Regions from separate parts of the Streptomyces sp. MMBL 11-1 genome, predicted to be linked through region 2. Evidence: riboswitches for the same ligand, from Rfam matches in the RefSeq annotation. Region 2 holds a riboswitch; the other holds the start of a gene.
What was found. Region 2 has a riboswitch for cobalamin ahead of PSQ21_RS11475 (ABC transporter substrate-binding protein). Riboswitches for the same ligand answer to the same signal wherever they lie in the genome.
Positions count from the first base shown of each region.

Region 1: linked by a shared signal. The riboswitch ahead of metE (5-methyltetrahydropteroyltriglutamate--homocysteine S-methyltransferase) and the one ahead of PSQ21_RS11475 (ABC transporter substrate-binding protein) in region 2 are both predicted to bind cobalamin.

Region 1 covers NZ_CP117709.1:7,001,138-7,008,827, reverse strand. Annotated here, with positions in the region: gene PSQ21_RS30930 (electron transfer flavoprotein subunit alpha/FixB family protein) at 1-378, shown strand, start outside; gene metE (5-methyltetrahydropteroyltriglutamate--homocysteine S-methyltransferase) at 743-3,067, opposite strand; cobalamin riboswitch at 3,233-3,447, opposite strand; gene PSQ21_RS30920 (hypothetical protein) at 3,776-3,973, shown strand; gene cobF (precorrin-6A synthase (deacetylating)) at 4,063-4,854, opposite strand; gene PSQ21_RS30910 (protein kinase domain-containing protein) at 5,001-7,313, opposite strand; gene PSQ21_RS30905 (protein kinase domain-containing protein) at 7,384-7,690, opposite strand, start outside.
Region 2 covers NZ_CP117709.1:2,675,036-2,682,725, forward strand. Annotated here, with positions in the region: gene PSQ21_RS11470 (FecCD family ABC transporter permease) at 1-952, opposite strand, end outside; gene PSQ21_RS11475 (ABC transporter substrate-binding protein) at 949-1,950, opposite strand; cobalamin riboswitch at 1,989-2,179, opposite strand; gene PSQ21_RS11480 (Mov34/MPN/PAD-1 family protein) at 2,199-2,621, opposite strand; gene PSQ21_RS11485 (amino acid permease) at 2,754-4,202, opposite strand; gene PSQ21_RS11490 (DUF2017 domain-containing protein) at 4,607-5,218, opposite strand; gene clpS (ATP-dependent Clp protease adapter ClpS) at 5,304-5,621, opposite strand; gene PSQ21_RS11500 (nicotinate phosphoribosyltransferase) at 5,701-7,029, shown strand; gene PSQ21_RS11505 (isochorismatase family protein) at 7,251-7,690, shown strand, end outside.

The sequences.
Region 1 (7,690 bases), 4.3 Mb from region 2:
GAGCTGACCGAGGCCGCGATCGTCGTCTCGGGCGGCCGGGGCGTCAACGGCGCGGAGAACTTCCCGCTCATCGAAGCCCTCGCGGACAGTCTGGGGGCGGCGGTGGGCGCTTCGCGTGCGGCGGTCGACGCGGGCTGGTACCCGCACACCTCCCAGGTCGGGCAGACCGGCAAGTCCGTCTCCCCGCAGCTGTACATCGCCTCGGGCATCTCCGGAGCGATCCAGCACCGGGCGGGCATGCAGACCTCGAAGACGATCGTCGCGATCAACAAGGACGCCGAGGCCCCGATCTTCGAACTCGTCGACTACGGCGTCGTCGGCGACCTCTTCGCCGTCGTGCCCCAGCTCACCGAGGAGATCAACACCCGCAAGGGCTGACCCCCCGGCGAACACCCCCCGCCCCGGGGGGATCGGTATCCTCGGCCGCCTCCGCTTCGGCCACCGCAAGGTCCCCCGTCGCCGAACTCCCGGCGGCCGAGCTGCCCGGAGGGTGACCGACTTCTTCAGGGCGTCGGGGCGCCGGGGCGCGCGGATCGAGCGGCCCAGCGGGCCACCCGCCCCGTGACCGGTGCCGTCCCGTGCGCGGGGCGGCACCGGTCACGGAAAGATCCACCGCCGGGCACCCGCCGGTGAGGCTGACCCCACTCCGACCGCGCGAAGGAACGCGTTGCCGCAGTACGGTCGTCCCGCCGGCGCCCGACCTACCGTTCCCCGGAGCGTAGTCGGGACAGGGCGGCCCGGATCACGCCGCTTCGGTGGGCAGCTCCGCGCGGATCTCCCGCGCGGCGGCGACCAGGTTCTCCAGGGAGGCCCGGGTCTCGGGCCAGCCGCGGGTCTTCAGGCCGCAGTCCGGGTTCACCCACAGGCGTGTCGCCGGGATGGCCTCAAGTGCCTCGCGCAACAGGGACGCCGCCTCCTCGGCGCTGGGGACGCGCGGGGAGTGGATGTCGTAGACGCCCGGGCCCGCCTCGCGGGGGTAGCCGTGGGCGGCCAGTTCGCGGGCGACCTGCATATGGGAGCGGGCCGCTTCCAGGCTGATGACGTCGGCGTCGAGATCATCGATGGCCTGGACGATGTCACCGAACTCCGCGTAGCACATGTGGGTGTGGATCTGGGTGTCCGGCCGGACCCCGGAGGTGGCGAGCCGGAAGGACTCCGTCGCCCACTCCAGGTACGCGGCGTGCTCCGCCGCCCGCAGCGGCAGCGTCTCGCGCAGCGCGGGCTCGTCGACCTGGACCACCGAAGCGCCGCTCGCCTCCAGGTCGTTCACCTCGTCACGCAGGGCGAGAGCCACCTGACGGGCGGTGTCGGCGAGCGGCTGGTCGTCGCGGACGAAGGACCAGGCCAGCATCGTGACCGGACCGGTGAGCATGCCCTTGACGGGGCGTGCGGTCAGCGACTGCGCGTACGTCGTCCAGCGCACCGTCATCGGCCCGGGACGCGAGATGTCGCCCGCGAGGACCGGCGGCCGGACATACCGGGTGCCGTAGGACTGCACCCAGCCGTGCTCGGTGGCGAGGTATCCGGTGAGCTGCTCGGCGAAGTACTGGACCATGTCGTTGCGTTCGGGCTCGCCGTGCACCAGGACGTCCAGTCCGGCCTTCTCCTGGAAGAAGATGACCTCGCGGATCTCGTTCTTGACGCGCTCCTCGTATCCGGCCTCGTCGATCCGCCCCGCCCGCAGGTCGGCGCGTGCGGTGCGCACCTCGGTGGTCTGCGGGAAGGAGCCGATGGTGGTCGTCGGCAGCAGCGGCAGTCCGAGGTGGGCGCGTTGGACGGCGGCGCGTTCCGGGTACGGCTGGGAGCGGCGGCCGTCCGCGTCGGTGACGGCCGCCGCACGGGCGCGGACGGCCGGGTCGCGGGTGAGCGCCGCGTCGGTGCGGGAGGCCAGGTCGGCGCGGTTGGCGGCGAGTTCGGCCGCGATGGTGTCCGTGCCGCCGCCCAGACCACGGGCCAGGACGACGATTTCCTGGGTCTTCTGCTGGGCGAAGGCGAGCCAGCGGGCGATGCCCGGATCGATGCTCTGCTCGGCGTCGGCGTCCAGCGGGACGTGCAGGAGGGAGCAGGAGGCGGAGACGTCGACCCGGTCGGCGAGGCCGAGGAGAGTGCCGAGGGTGGCGAGCGACTTCTCGTAGTCGTTGATCCAGATGTTGCGGCCGTTCACGACACCGGCGACCAGCCGTTTGCCGGGCAGCCCGCCGGCCGCCGCGAGGTCGTCGAGGTTCCCCGCGCCGGACTCGGTGAAGTCCAGGGCCAGCCCGTCGACGGGGGCCTTGGCCAGGACCGCCAGCGCTTCGCCGAGCCGCCCGAAGTAGGAGGCGACCAGCAGTCGGGGCCGGTCGGCGTGTCCGCCGAGCTCGCGGTAGGCGCGGGCGGCGGCGTTCAACTCGGCAGGGGTGCGGTCCTGGACGAGCGCGGGTTCGTCGAGCTGCACCCACGTGGCGCCCGCCGCGCGCAGGTCGGCGAGGACCTCCGCGTACACGGGGAGCAGCCGGTCCAGGAGGGTCAGCGGCTCGAAGTCCACCGCCACGCCGGGAGCCGCCTTGGCGAGCAGGAGATAGGTGATGGGTCCGACCAGCACCGGTCGGGGCGTGAGACCGAGGGCCAGCGCCTCCTGGAACTCCGCGACCTGCTTGGCGGAGTCGGCGGAGAACACCGTGTCCGGGCCCAACTCAGGTACCAGATAGTGGTAGTTCGTGTCGAACCACTTCGTCATCTCCAGCGGGGCGACGTCCTGTGTGCCCCGGGCCATGGCGAAGTAGCCGTCGAGGGCGTCGGCGTCGACGGCCTCGCGGTGCCGCTCGGGGACTGCGCCGACCATGACGCTGGTGTCCAGGACATGGTCGTAGTACGAGAAGTCACCGGTCGGCACCTCGTGGACTCCGGCCTCGGCGAGCTGCCGCCAGGTTCCCCGGCGCAGCTCGGCGGCGGTCTCCCGGAGGGCGTCGGCGTCGACGCGGCCCTTCCAGTAACCCTCGATGGCCTTCTTCAGTTCGCGGTTCCGGCCCTGGCGGGGGTAGCCGTACACGGTGGTCTGTGCTGCCGCGGCTGCGGGCTTCGCTGTCACGTGACTCTCCTTCGCGAGCGTGTCTGCGGGACAGATCCCGGGACGGGACGCGAACGCGAGGGGATGACACGTCGGGCGGAGACCGGAACACGTAGAACCGTGTCCGTCCGCCCGCTGGTCACGCCGACCCGCCCACGAGGTCACCGAGATCTCCGCACGCGAACGGTCGCGTGCGGGCAACGGGCAGGTCTTCGGACTCGCGGGCACGTCTGCCGGGGCAGACACCTAATGACCGTCGCTTCCCAGACCCGGCCGGGCCCAGTGCGTATGACGGCGGTCGTTCCCACTCACCGCTGCGGGGCAGTCCCGGATTCCCACCGGGTTCCCTCTTACGACACCCTGCCTGGCGGACAGGGCGAACCAGCTGCGCCGGTCAGCCTAGACGGACGCCCGGCCCGTGCGCACTGTTGTTCACACTTCGGATGGTGCCACGGGGCGACGGGGCGGCGAGCGCTCCCGTCCCCGGGTCGGACTCCGTCGCGGCGGGGCACCGCGGCCTGCCACGCCCGTTTTCCGCTCGTTCGGCCGTTCGTCGGCCGCGTGCTGACCGCTGGTCAGGTCAGGCGCGTCCACTGGGCGTGACAGTGACACAGATGTAACCGAATGGCGTAGGGACTGCGGAACCACCGAGCGTCACAAGCCGTTCTTCTTCCCACTACACGGCCGCCGACCCACGGCGAGGCCGACCGAGGAAACGGAAAACGCCAGATGAAGAAGACAGTCGGGTGGGCCCAGGACGGCGACGACTGGACGATCACCGTGAACGGCACGCTGTATCGCGCGATCGAACGGCCGGCGGACGGCCGGGTGCACGACTACCTGGTGCGGGGCGACGACCTCACCGCCGAATGCCCGAGCCTGGGGCACGGGCTCGGCGTGATCAGGGCGCACGAGACCCGGCGCTGAGCACTCCCGGGACCGCTGTCGGGTCCGACGACGAGGTGCGGAGACCCTCGCCGCCCGCGCCTCGACGTGGGCCCGTCCGCCATCGGCCGTCAGTCGCCGCCCGTGCCGGGCGGTCGGCGCAGCAGATAGGTGTCCATGATCCAGCCGTGCCGTTCGCGGGCCTCCGCGCGCAGCCGCCTGATCCGGCCGGCGACCTCGTCGAGCGGGCCGGAGACCAGGATCTCGTCGGGGGTGCCGATGTACGCGCCCCAGTGGATCCACAGGCCCCTGCCCGTCAGGTGGGTGAAGCTCTCGTGGCCGTCGAGCATCACGACGATGTCGCCGTCGTCCTCGGGAAAGCCCTGGGCGAGACGCCTGCCGGGGGTGATGTGGATGGGGCGGCCGACCCGGTTCAGGGTGACGCCGTGGCGTGCGGCGAGGGCGGAGACGCTGCTGATGCCGGGGATCACCTCATGGCCGAATTCCACCGTGCCCCGGCCCCGGATGTCGTCGAGGATCGCGAGGGTGCTGTCGTACAGGGACGGGTCGCCCCACACCAGGAAGGCTCCGCACTGTCCCGGCGCGAGTTCCTCGATGATCAGGCGTTCGCAGATGTGGGCGCGGCGGTGACGCCAGTCGCGCACCGCCGAGGTGTAGCGCCCGCCGTCCTGCTGGGTGCGGTCCCGCCACGGGTCCTCGGCCTCGACGACGCGGTAGGGGCCGGTGAGGTGTTCGTCGAGGATGTCCCGCCGCAGCCGGGTGAGGGACTCCTTCTCCTTGCCTTTGCCGACCACGAAGAAGACGTCGGCCCGGCGCATGGCCTTCACCGCGGCGAGGGTCAGGTGGTCGGGGTCGCCGGCGCCCATGCCGATGACGAGGAGGTGGCGGGGTGCGTCGCTCATGTCGGCCGATCATGCCAGGAACGGGACGAGGCGGTCCTGCCGGGACGTCCGGCCAGGTGCGCGGGCAGGGCGGTGGCGCGGTGGAGAAGGGGCCGCGGGCCCCGGCCGCCGCCGGCGCCCCACCCACCCGGTCCCGGGTCACCGGCTCAGGGAACGGGGGCGGACAGAAGGGTGCCGTCCTCGAAGGTCAGGTAGAAGGAGCCGCCGGACACCAGGACGCTGGACGGCCGCATCGAGGGAGCGTCGACGGCCTCTCCCTCCCGGGGCCAGCCGCGGAGCGTGGACCGGCTCGCCACGGCCGTGCCCTGCTCCAGGTCGAATCCCCGCAGCTCGCCGGCCCCGATCACCAGGACCCGGTCACCGGCCACGATGACGGAGTCCTCGCCGTTCCAGGGCAGCGACCACTGCTCGCGCCAGGTCCGCGGGTCGAGCGCGCTGAGGTACGCGGAGCCCTTCGCCGTACCCCTGCCTCGTACGAACACCACCTTCTCGTGCCGCGCGCCGTGCAGCATGTCGACACGTGTGTCGCTGACCTTCCTGAGCGTTCGGGTCTCCCGCACCGCGTCCAGACAGGCGACGTACGGGTCCCCCCGCCTCGGACGGGGACAGTGGTCGGAGACCCTGTCCAGGTCCTCGCCGGTCTTCGGGTCCAGGGTGCGGGTGTCCCCGCCGGTCACCCAGAGACGGTCGCCCGCGATGTCCAACGACTGGGCCTGCGCGGAGGGCATCGCGCGTTCCCACTGCTTCTCGCGGTCCTTGACGGAGTACGCGCGGAGGAACACGTCCCCGGCCTCGGCCGGCCCGCCCTCCGCGACGTAGGAGACGAAGAGCTGTCCTTGGTGGACCCGGGCGGCGGCCGACAGGTACCCCGTGCGGCCCGGCAGCCTCGCCACCCGCTTTCCATCGCCGAGATCGAGCACGTCGACACCGGTGCCGTCGGTCGAGGTGGTGTAGACGTGCCTGGTGTCCAGTTCGGCGTAGGGCAGTGAGGTGAGGTCCTCTCCGCCGCTGCCGGCGGGGTAGCGCCACGCGGGTGTGCCGTCGGCCGCGTTCCTCGCCTCCAGGTGGCCTCGCCTCCTGTCCCGGTCCCACCGGACGCAGACGAGCACGGTGCCGCTGAGCGAACAGTCCGACGCGCCGCCTCTTCCTTCGACGGACGTGATCCACGGCTGCCAGCCTTCGGGCTGCAGCGTGCGGTCCAGCGCGTCCGGTCCGAAGTCACCCGTCGCGTCGACGGCCACGGGGGCGGTGCGGACGGTGGCGGGGCCGGGGCTCTTCGTGCTCTCCGGGGACCCGCCCGGGTTCCCCGAGGACGCCGCACCCCCGCCCGGGCCCTTCTCGTCGCCCGGCAGGTTCAGCAGGACGACCGTGAGCGTGCCGACGAGGAGAGCGGCACCGGCACCGAGGGACCGGCGCAACCGGCTTCCCGCCCGTTTCGGGGTCGGCGCCGAGGACTGCGGGGGAACCGGGGGTGGCGCGCCGGGGCCCGGCGGCGTACCGACGAGTGCCTTCCGGGGGGCCGGGGGTGCGAGGAGCGCTCGGCCAACGGCCGTCTCGTACGCGCGGATCGCGCCGCGCACACCGTCCGGCCAGGGGAAGGGCTCCCGGCGGGGGGCCCGCACGGCTCCCGGGCGGGCCGAGGCGGCGTCCGGGTCCAGGGTGCGGATCAGGTCGTCCGTCGTCGGGCGGCGGCCGGGTTCCTGTCGCAGACAGTCGGCCACGACATCCCGCAACTCCGTCGGAACATGGGAGAGTTCAGCTTCTCCCTGCACGATGCGGTGCACCATCGCGGCGAGTTCACTGTCCTCGAACGGCCCGTGCCCCGTGGCGGCGAAGCAGAGGACGGCACCGAGACAGAACACATCCGACGCGGAGGTCACCGAACGGCCGCCGTCGATGTGCTCGGGGGACATGAAGCCCGGCGAGCCGACCATGATGCCGGTCGCGGTGAGCGCCGTCGCGTCGTAGGCCTGGGCGATGCCGAAGTCGATGAGCCGTGGGCCCGAGGCGCCGAGGACGACGTTGGCAGGTTTCAGGTCCCGGTGCACCAGTCGCGCCCCGTGCACGGCGGCCAGGCCCCGCGCGAGGTCCGCACCGAGTCGGCGCACCGCGTCGACGGGCAGCGGGCCGTGCCGGGCCACCGCGTCGGCGAGCGAGGGCCCGGCGACGTACTGGGTGGCCAGCCAGGGTCGTTCGGCTTCCGGTTCGGCGCCGACGAGCGCGGAGACGTACGGGCCGCGTACGGCGCGCGCCGCCTCCGCCTCGCGTCGGAACCGGATCCGGAAGTCGCCCTCGAGGTCCAGGTCGCGGCGGACGGTCTTCAGTGCGACGAGGTCGTCGGGGCCGCCGTCCGGTGGCAGGGCGAGGTGGACCGTACCCATGCCTCCGGAGCCGAGGCCGGCGAGCAGCCGGTACGGGCCCACGTGGTCAGGGGCATCGGCGTCGAGCGGACGCAACACGACGAAGGGACTCCAAGTCAGTTACCGGGCCGGGGTGGTTCGATGGGCCGAGTGGGCGGGGACGGGTGTCTCAGGCGGGAAGCTTCATGGACCGCACGGTTCCGTCGTGGTAGATCACGAAGAGCGCTCCGCCCAGGGAGATCACGTGCGGCGCCCAGGCCAGGTGCTCGGAATCGAGGCCGGCCGGGCCTCGATCGCCCGGCCCGCCGTCGATCTCACGCCGGGCTCGCTCGTCGCCGTCCAACGGCAGTGTGTAGAGGCGACGGTTGTCGGCGTACACCGCCGTGTCTCCGACGATCACCGGTTCCATGGAGGGAAACTCTCCGCCCTCTTCCCCTTCCTCCCGGGGCGGGGCGACCGTGTGGGTCCCGTGCGGA
Region 2 (7,690 bases):
CCTGCGGGGCGGCGAGTGTCCGGGCGGCCAGGTCGGCGAGGACCAGGAACACCGCTCCGCCGAGGGCGACGACCGGGAGCAGTGCCCGGTGCGCGGCGCCGACGGCCATCCGGGCCATGTGCGGGACCATCAGCCCGACGAAGCCGATCGCCCCGCTGTACGCGACGAGCGCCCCGGTCATGAGGGAGGCGAGGACGAAGACGGCGGCCCGGAAGCGGGCGGTGTCGAGGCCGAGGACGGTCGCGCCCTCCTCCCCCACCAGGAGCAGGTCGAGCGGCCGGGCCAGGGTGAGGAGTACGGCGGTGCCGACGGCCAGGGTGACCGCGGGGAGCGCGAGCATGTCCCAGCGGGCCGCGCCGAGGCCGCCGAGGGTCCAGTAGAGAACTTCCTGGAGGTGGTCGGCGCGGGCGGAGGTGACCAGGATCAGGCTGGTCAGGGCGGAGAGGACGTAGGAGACGGCGACCCCGGCGAGGACGAGCCGGTTGGTGGCGAGGCCGCCTCCGCCGCGCGCCAGGGTGTAGACGAGGAGCAGTGAGAGCAGCGCACCGGCGAAGGCCGCGGCGGGGATGGTGACGGTGGTGGCGAGGGTCGCGCCGATGCCGAGGACGATCACCAGGACGGCGCCGGTGGAGGCCCCGGAGGAGACGCCGAGGAGGAACGGGTCGGCGAGCTGGTTGCGTACGAGGGCCTGGAGGACGGTGCCGATGACGGCGAGTCCGGCGCCGACGACGATGCCGAGCAGCACCCGGGGAAGGCGGACGTCCAGGACGATCGTGCGGAACGGGCTCGCGTCCGCCCGCCCGGTCAGGATGGAGAGGACCTGGCCGGGCGGGATGCGGACGGAGCCGAGGGCGAGTGCGGCGATGACGGCGGCGGCGAGGAGCACGGCGAGGGCGCCGAGCACCAGGGTGTAGCGGAGCGGCCGTCGCGGTGCGGCGGTGCGGCAGCTCACGGGGTGGTGGCCCCCGGGTGGAGCTGGGCGGCGAGCTTGTCGACGGCGGCGGGGACGCGGACGCCGAGGACCGCGTCGGAGAGCGGCATGACCGCGAAGCGCTTGTTCCTGATGGCCGGGATGTCGGCGAGGGCCGGGTCGGTGAGGAGGCGCTTCTTCTTCTGTTCGACGGTGGTGGCCCCGTAGTCGTAGATCACGATCGCCTCGGGCCTGCGGGCGACGACGTTCTCCCAGGAGGCGTCGCCGAAGGGCTTGTCGAGGTCGGCGAAGACGTTGGTGCCGCCGGCCCGCTCGATCAGTTCGTTGCCGATGCCTTCGCCGCCGGCGGTGAACGCGGTCTTGTCGCCGCTGTCGTAGACGAAGACGGAGACGGGCTTCAGGCCGGCGAGCTTCTCGGCGGTGGCGGCGTTGTCGGCCTCGGCCCGCTTGATCCAGGCCTCGGCGCGGTCGCTGACGCCGAAGGTGCGGCCGACCTCGCGGATCTCCTCGTAGAGGGTGTCCATGGGCTGGTCGCCCTTGGTGCAGCTCTCGGCGTTGAGGCGGGTCTCGATGCCGGACTTCTTCAGCGCCTCGCGCCCGCGCCCGTCGCCTGCCGCGAACGCGCTGGCGTAGCCGCCGTAGACGAAGTCGGGGTTGGCGGCGAGGACCTGCTCGTAGGAGGGGTACTCCTTCGCGATGACCGGGACGGACGCGTAGTCCTTCGCGTACTTCGGCAGGACCTGGTCGTCGAGGTAGGCGGTGCCGACGAGGGACTTCGCCAGGCCCAGTTCCAGCATGATCTCGGTGACGTGCTGGTTCATGGTGACGACGCGTCGCGGCGGGGCCGTGTACGTGGTGGTGACGCCGCAGTTCTTGACGGTGTACGGGAAGCCGTCGCTCCTGGCCGCGGCCTTGTCCCCGGTGGTGGCGGTGTCGCCGCCGTCCGGGGTGGAGCAGGCGGTGAGGGCGAGCGGGAGCAGCACGGCGGCGGCTATGAGCGCGGGGGTGCGCCGGGGCATGGCGTGGCCTCTCCGGGGGATTTCCGCGTCCCCTGGTCGATGCGAGAAGGCGGCGGGCCAGTTCCTGACTTCCGGGCCGCCCTCCGGTGCGTCGTCGTCCGCTGGGGAGTCGTCCGCGTGGGAGGGGGCCCGGTCACAGTGGCGGGACCGTGCCGGATTCGCACCGGCTTCCTGGTTCCTGCTGCCTTGTTGGGTCTGGGGGCAGTGTGCCAGACCCGTGCGGGGCCCTGTGGGGGCACCCGGGTGGGTCAGTACGCCTCGACGACCCGTACGTCCTCCTCGGTGATCTCGCCGTCCACGATGCGGTACGAGCGGAACTGGAAGGGTCCGGCGTCGTCGGTGTCGGCGGTGGAGACCAGGACGTAGTGGGCTCCTGGTTCGTTGGCGTAGGTGACGTCGGTGCGGGAGGGGTAGGCCTCGGTCGCCGTGTGCGAGTGGTAGACGATCACGGGCTCCTCGTCGCGGTCGTCCATCTCGCGGTAGAGCTTGAGGAGGTCGGCCGAGTCGAACTCGTAGAACGTGGGCGAGCGGGCGGCGTTGAGCATCGGGATGAAGCGCTCGGGGCGGTCCGTCCCGGCCGGGCCCGCGACCACTCCGCACGCCTCGTCGGGGTGGTCGGCGCGGGAGTGGGCGACGATCTGGTCGTGGAGCGCCTGGGTGATGGTCAGCATGGCGCCAGGATAAGCAGCGGGCCCCCGGCGTACCGATGGGTGGTACGCGGGGGCCCGCATGCTGGACGCCGTCGGCCGTTGGGGCGGCCGGGGGCGGTCCGGGAGGAGGGCGGTGTGGGGCCTGCCCTCGGGTCAGGGGTTGCCGGCGGTGGCCTTCTCCTCGGGGGTGCGTGACCGGAGCGCCCGGTGGGAGACGAAGAGGATGAGCGCCCACAGCGGTGCGCAGTAGAGCGAGATCCTGGTGTCCCCGTCGATCGCCATCATCACGATGACCAGGCCGATGAACAGGAGCGCGAACCAGCTCGTGTACGGGGCTCCGGGGGCCTTGAACGAGGACGGCGGGAGCAGACCGGCGTCGGCCGCGCGGCGGTAGCGGATCTGGCTGATCAGAATCATGATCCAGGCCCACATGCCGGAGATGGTCGCGAAGGAGACGACGTAGGTGAACGCCTTGCCCGGCCACTGGTAGTTGATCCACACGCCGACGAGCATCAGGGCGGCGGAGAACGTGGTGCCCGCCAGCGGCAGGCCGTTCTTCGTCAGCCGGGCGAAGGCGCGGGGGCCCTGGCCGTTGAGGGCGAGGTCGCGGAGCATGCGGCCGGTGGAGTACATGCCGGAGTTGCAGGAGGAGAGCGCGGCGGTGAGGACGACGAAGTTGACGACCGCGGCGCCGACGCCGAGCCCCATCTCCTCGAAGGCCTTCACGAACGGGGAGGCGTCGGGTTCGAAGGTGGACCAGGGCACGACCGAGAGGATCATGATCAGCGCGCCGACGTAGAAGACGGCGATGCGCCACGGCACGGTGTTGATGGCCTTGGGCAGCACGGTCTCGGGGTTCTTGGACTCCCCGGCGGTGACGCCGACGAGTTCGACGGCGAGGAAGGCGAACATGACGATCTGGAGCGTCATGAGGGTGCCGGTGATGCCGTTGGGGAAGAAGCCGCCGTCGTTCCAGAGGTTGGCGACGGTGGCGGTGTCGCCGGCGTCGGAGAATCCGACGGTGAGGACGCCCGCGCAGATCAGGATCATGCCGATGATCGCGGTGACCTTGACCATGGAGAACCAGAACTCCAGCTCGCCGAAGAGCTTCACGGAGATCAGGTTGGCGCCGTACAGAATGACGGTGAAGGCGAGTGCGGACAGCCACTGGGGAATGTTCCACCAGTACGTCATATAGGTGGCGGCGGCGGTGACTTCGGTGATTCCGGTGACGACCCAGAAGAGCCAGTAGGTCCAGCCGGTGACGAATCCGAAGAAGGGGCCGAGGAATTCCCGGGCGTACTCCGAGAAGGAGCCGGATACCGGGCGGTACATGAGCAGTTCACCCAGGGCCCGCATGATGAAGAAGATGACCAGGCCCGCGATGACGTAGGCCAGGACGAGGCTGGGTCCGGCCCGGTCGATGGCTTTGCCCGCGCCGAGGAAGAGCCCGGTCCCGATGGCTCCGCCGATGGCGATCATCTGAATCTGACGAGCGCCCAGACCGCGCTGGTATCCCTCGCCACTGGTCCCGGATGTCCCGGCGTCGCCGCCGGGCCGGCCCCTGTCGGCCTGTCCCTCGTCGACCTGCGCCGATGTCATGGTGGTGCGCCTTTCTCCACGCCGATCCGCGCCTGGACAAGGCTGCGGACCAGGCCCTGGTCCCCCCGGACATGGATGGAATGCCGTCGGCGTTCGGCCGGTTTCCGGCGCCCCCGGGAACAGGGGTGGCGTTTCCGGGCGGTCGTGAAGATTTATCACGGCCGCCCGGGGACATGGTGGGACATTCTGTGGCGCACGGCACAGGAAAAAGCGGGCAAGGGGTTATGTCCGGCACGAAAGGGCCGGATCGCTTGGTGAGATCTTTATACGGATCTGAGCGTCCGTTGAGCGAACAGAGGGCGCCTCCCCCGGCACGGCGGGGGAAGCGCCCTCTGTTACGGCCTTACGACCTCATGGCCTTTTGGCATGACGGCCTCACGGCATCACGGTCTCGGGCCTCCGCCTCACGGCATGAGCGTGTCGACGAGCGTTTCCTGGAGCGCGCCGAGCCAGAGGTAGGCCATCACCATGGGCTTGCGCGGATCGGTGTCGGGGAGCCGGTAGAGCGAGCCCTCCCCGCCCTCGTCCTCGTCGGAGACCTCCAGCCGGGTGCCGATGGTCAGGCGCAGGTCGTTGAGGGAGCGGAGCCAGCTGCGGCACTCCTCGCCCGTGAGGGTGAGGACGGCGGCGCCGTCCCCGGCGGGCGAGAGTGCGTCCAGGGTGCGGACGACGGTGACGGCGTCCTCGCGCTTGCCCGAGCGCAGGTCGTTCTCGGTGAAGCGGCGGAACTCGGAGGACAGCTCGCGCAGCTCCTCCTCCGGCTTTCCGCCCTCGGCGGGCCGGTCGGGGCCGCCGTAGGCGTCGGGGAAGAGCCGGGCGAGCGCCGGGTCGGACGGCGGCTTGCTGGGGCCCTCGGCGAAGAGGGCGGCGAGCGGGTCCTCGCCCTCGGCGGGCGTCTCGCCCGGGCCGATCAGTTCGAGCAGCTGGACGGCGAGGGAGCGCAGGATGGAGATCTCGACCTCGTCGAGCGCGACGGCCGCGCCGCCGCCTGGGGTGGCCTCGAAATGGCCGGCCATGGATTCTCCGATGGTGGGTCGAACGGGGCGGGATCGGGCGGGTCGGGCTGATCGGGTGGGCCGGACCGGGCGGGCCCGGGCGGCCCTAGTTGCGGTCCTGGGTGAGGGTGGCCCACAGCCCGTATCCGTGCATGGCCTGGACGTCGCGCTCCATCTCCTCGCGGCTTCCGCTGGAGACGACGGCGCGGCCCTTCTGGTGCACGTCCAGCATGAGCTTGTGGGCCTTGTCCTTCGGGTAGCCGAAGTAGGCCTGGAAGACGTAGGTCACGTAGCTCATGAGGTTGACCGGGTCATTGTGGACGAGCGTCACCCACGGGACGTCCGGCTCGGGGACCGCGAAGGTCTCCTCGGCCGAATCGGGACGTTCGATCTCTAGCGGGGTAGCAACGCTCACCTGTCCCATGCTGCCACCCGGGCGGGCCCGGCGCACAAACGGACCCCACATCTCGTCACTTTGACGAATAGGGGGTAGCATCCCAGCCATGAACTCAGCGGACCTCGGGCGACGGGTCGGCGTTCCGTCGACCGCGCTCTTCACCGACCAGTACGAACTGACCATGGTGCAGGCGGCCCTCAGGGCCGGCACCGCCGACCGGCACTCGGTCTTCGAGGCGTTCACCCGCCGGCTGCCCGAGGGGCGGCGCTACGGAGTCGTCGCGGGCACCGGCCGGGTGCTGGACGCGGTGGAGAACTTCCACTTCGACGACGAGATGATCGGCTTCCTGCGGCAGCGGAAGATCGTCGACGAACCCACCCTCGAATGGCTGGCCGGCTACCGCTTCGGCGGCGACATCTGGGGCTACCCGGAGGGCGAGGTCTACTTCCCCGGCTCCCCGATCCTGCGGGTGGAGGGCTCCTTCGCCGAGTGCGTGCTGCTGGAGACGGTGATCCTCTCCATCCTCAACCACGACTCCGCCATCGCCGCCGCCGCCTCGCGGATGTCGGCCGCCGCCGGGGACCGCCGGCTGATCGAGATGGGCGCGCGCCGCACCCACGAGCTGTCCGCGGTCGCCTCGGCCCGCGCCGCGTTCGTCGGTGGCTTCGACGCCACCTCCGACCTGGCGGCCGGCTTCCGCTGGGCGATCCCGACCGTCGGCACGAGCGCGCACTCCTTCACCCTGCTGCACGACAGCGAGCGCGACGCGTTCCGGGCGCAGGTGGACTCGCTGGGCCGGGGCACGACGCTGCTGGTCGACACGTACGACGTGACCGAGGCGGTCCGGGCGGCCGTCGAGATCGCGGGACCCGAGCTGGGCGCCGTACGGATCGACTCCGGGGACCTGCTCCTGGTCGCGCACCGGGTGCGGCAGCAGCTGGACGAGCTGGGGGCGACGGACACGAAGATCGTGGTCACCTCCGACCTGGACGAGTACGCCATCGCCTCGCTGGCCGCCGCGCCGGTGGACGCGTACGGGGTCGGCACCCAGCTGGTCACCGGGAGCGGGCACCCCACCTGCTCGATGGTCTACAAGCTGGTGGCCCGCGCCGGCTCGGCGGAACCGGACGCTCCGCTGGTGCCGGTGGCGAAGAAGTCGCTCGGCGCGAAGGCGTCGAAGGGCGGTCGCAAGTGGGCCGCCCGCCGGACCGACGAGCACGGCGTCGCCGAGGCCGAGGTGGTCGGCACCGGCCCCGTCCCCGAGGAGCTGGCCGACCGGCAGCTGCTGGTGGAGCTGGTGCGCGGTGGCGAGGTGCTCGCGCGCGAGCCCCTGGAGGCCATCCGGGAGCGGCACGTGGCCGCGCGCGCGGGGCTGCCGATGTCGGCGATCCAGCTGTCGCGGGGCGAGCCGGTGATCCCGACCGAGTACGCCTGAGACCGGCCCGGGGCGGCCCTCGGGGGGCCGCCCCGGCATCCGGACCGACCGGGTCCGCAACCGGGGGTTTGGCGGGTGGGCTTGATTGTGACGGCCCAGTGCCTAGGCTCGAACCCGCGGACCCACCCGCATCCCCGCCCCGCTCGGCGCCATCCCGCTCCGGTCCCCACCCGCTCCCGCCCCACCCCATCCGCTCCCGCCCCCACCGAAGGACACCCGCCATGCACCGCGCATTGATCGTCGTGGACGTTCAGAACGACTTCTGCGAGGGCGGCAGCCTCGCGGTGGCGGGCGGTGCCGATGTCGCCGCCGCCATCACCGACCTGATCGGCGACGCCCAGCCCGGCTACCGCCACGTGGTGGCCACCCGCGACCACCACATCGACCCGGGCGACCACTTCTCGCCCAGCCCGGACTTCGAGCACTCCTGGCCGCCGCACTGCGTCGCCGGCACGGAGGGCGTCGGCTTCCACCCGAACTTCGCGCCCGCCGTCGCCTCCGGCGCGATCGACACGGTGTTCGACAAGGGGGCGTACGCGGCCGCGTACAGCGGGTTCGAGGGATCCGACGAGAACGGGACCGGCCTCGCCCAGTGGCTGCGCGACCGCGAGATCACCGAGGTCGACGTGGTCGGCATCGCCACCGACCACTGCGTGCGGGC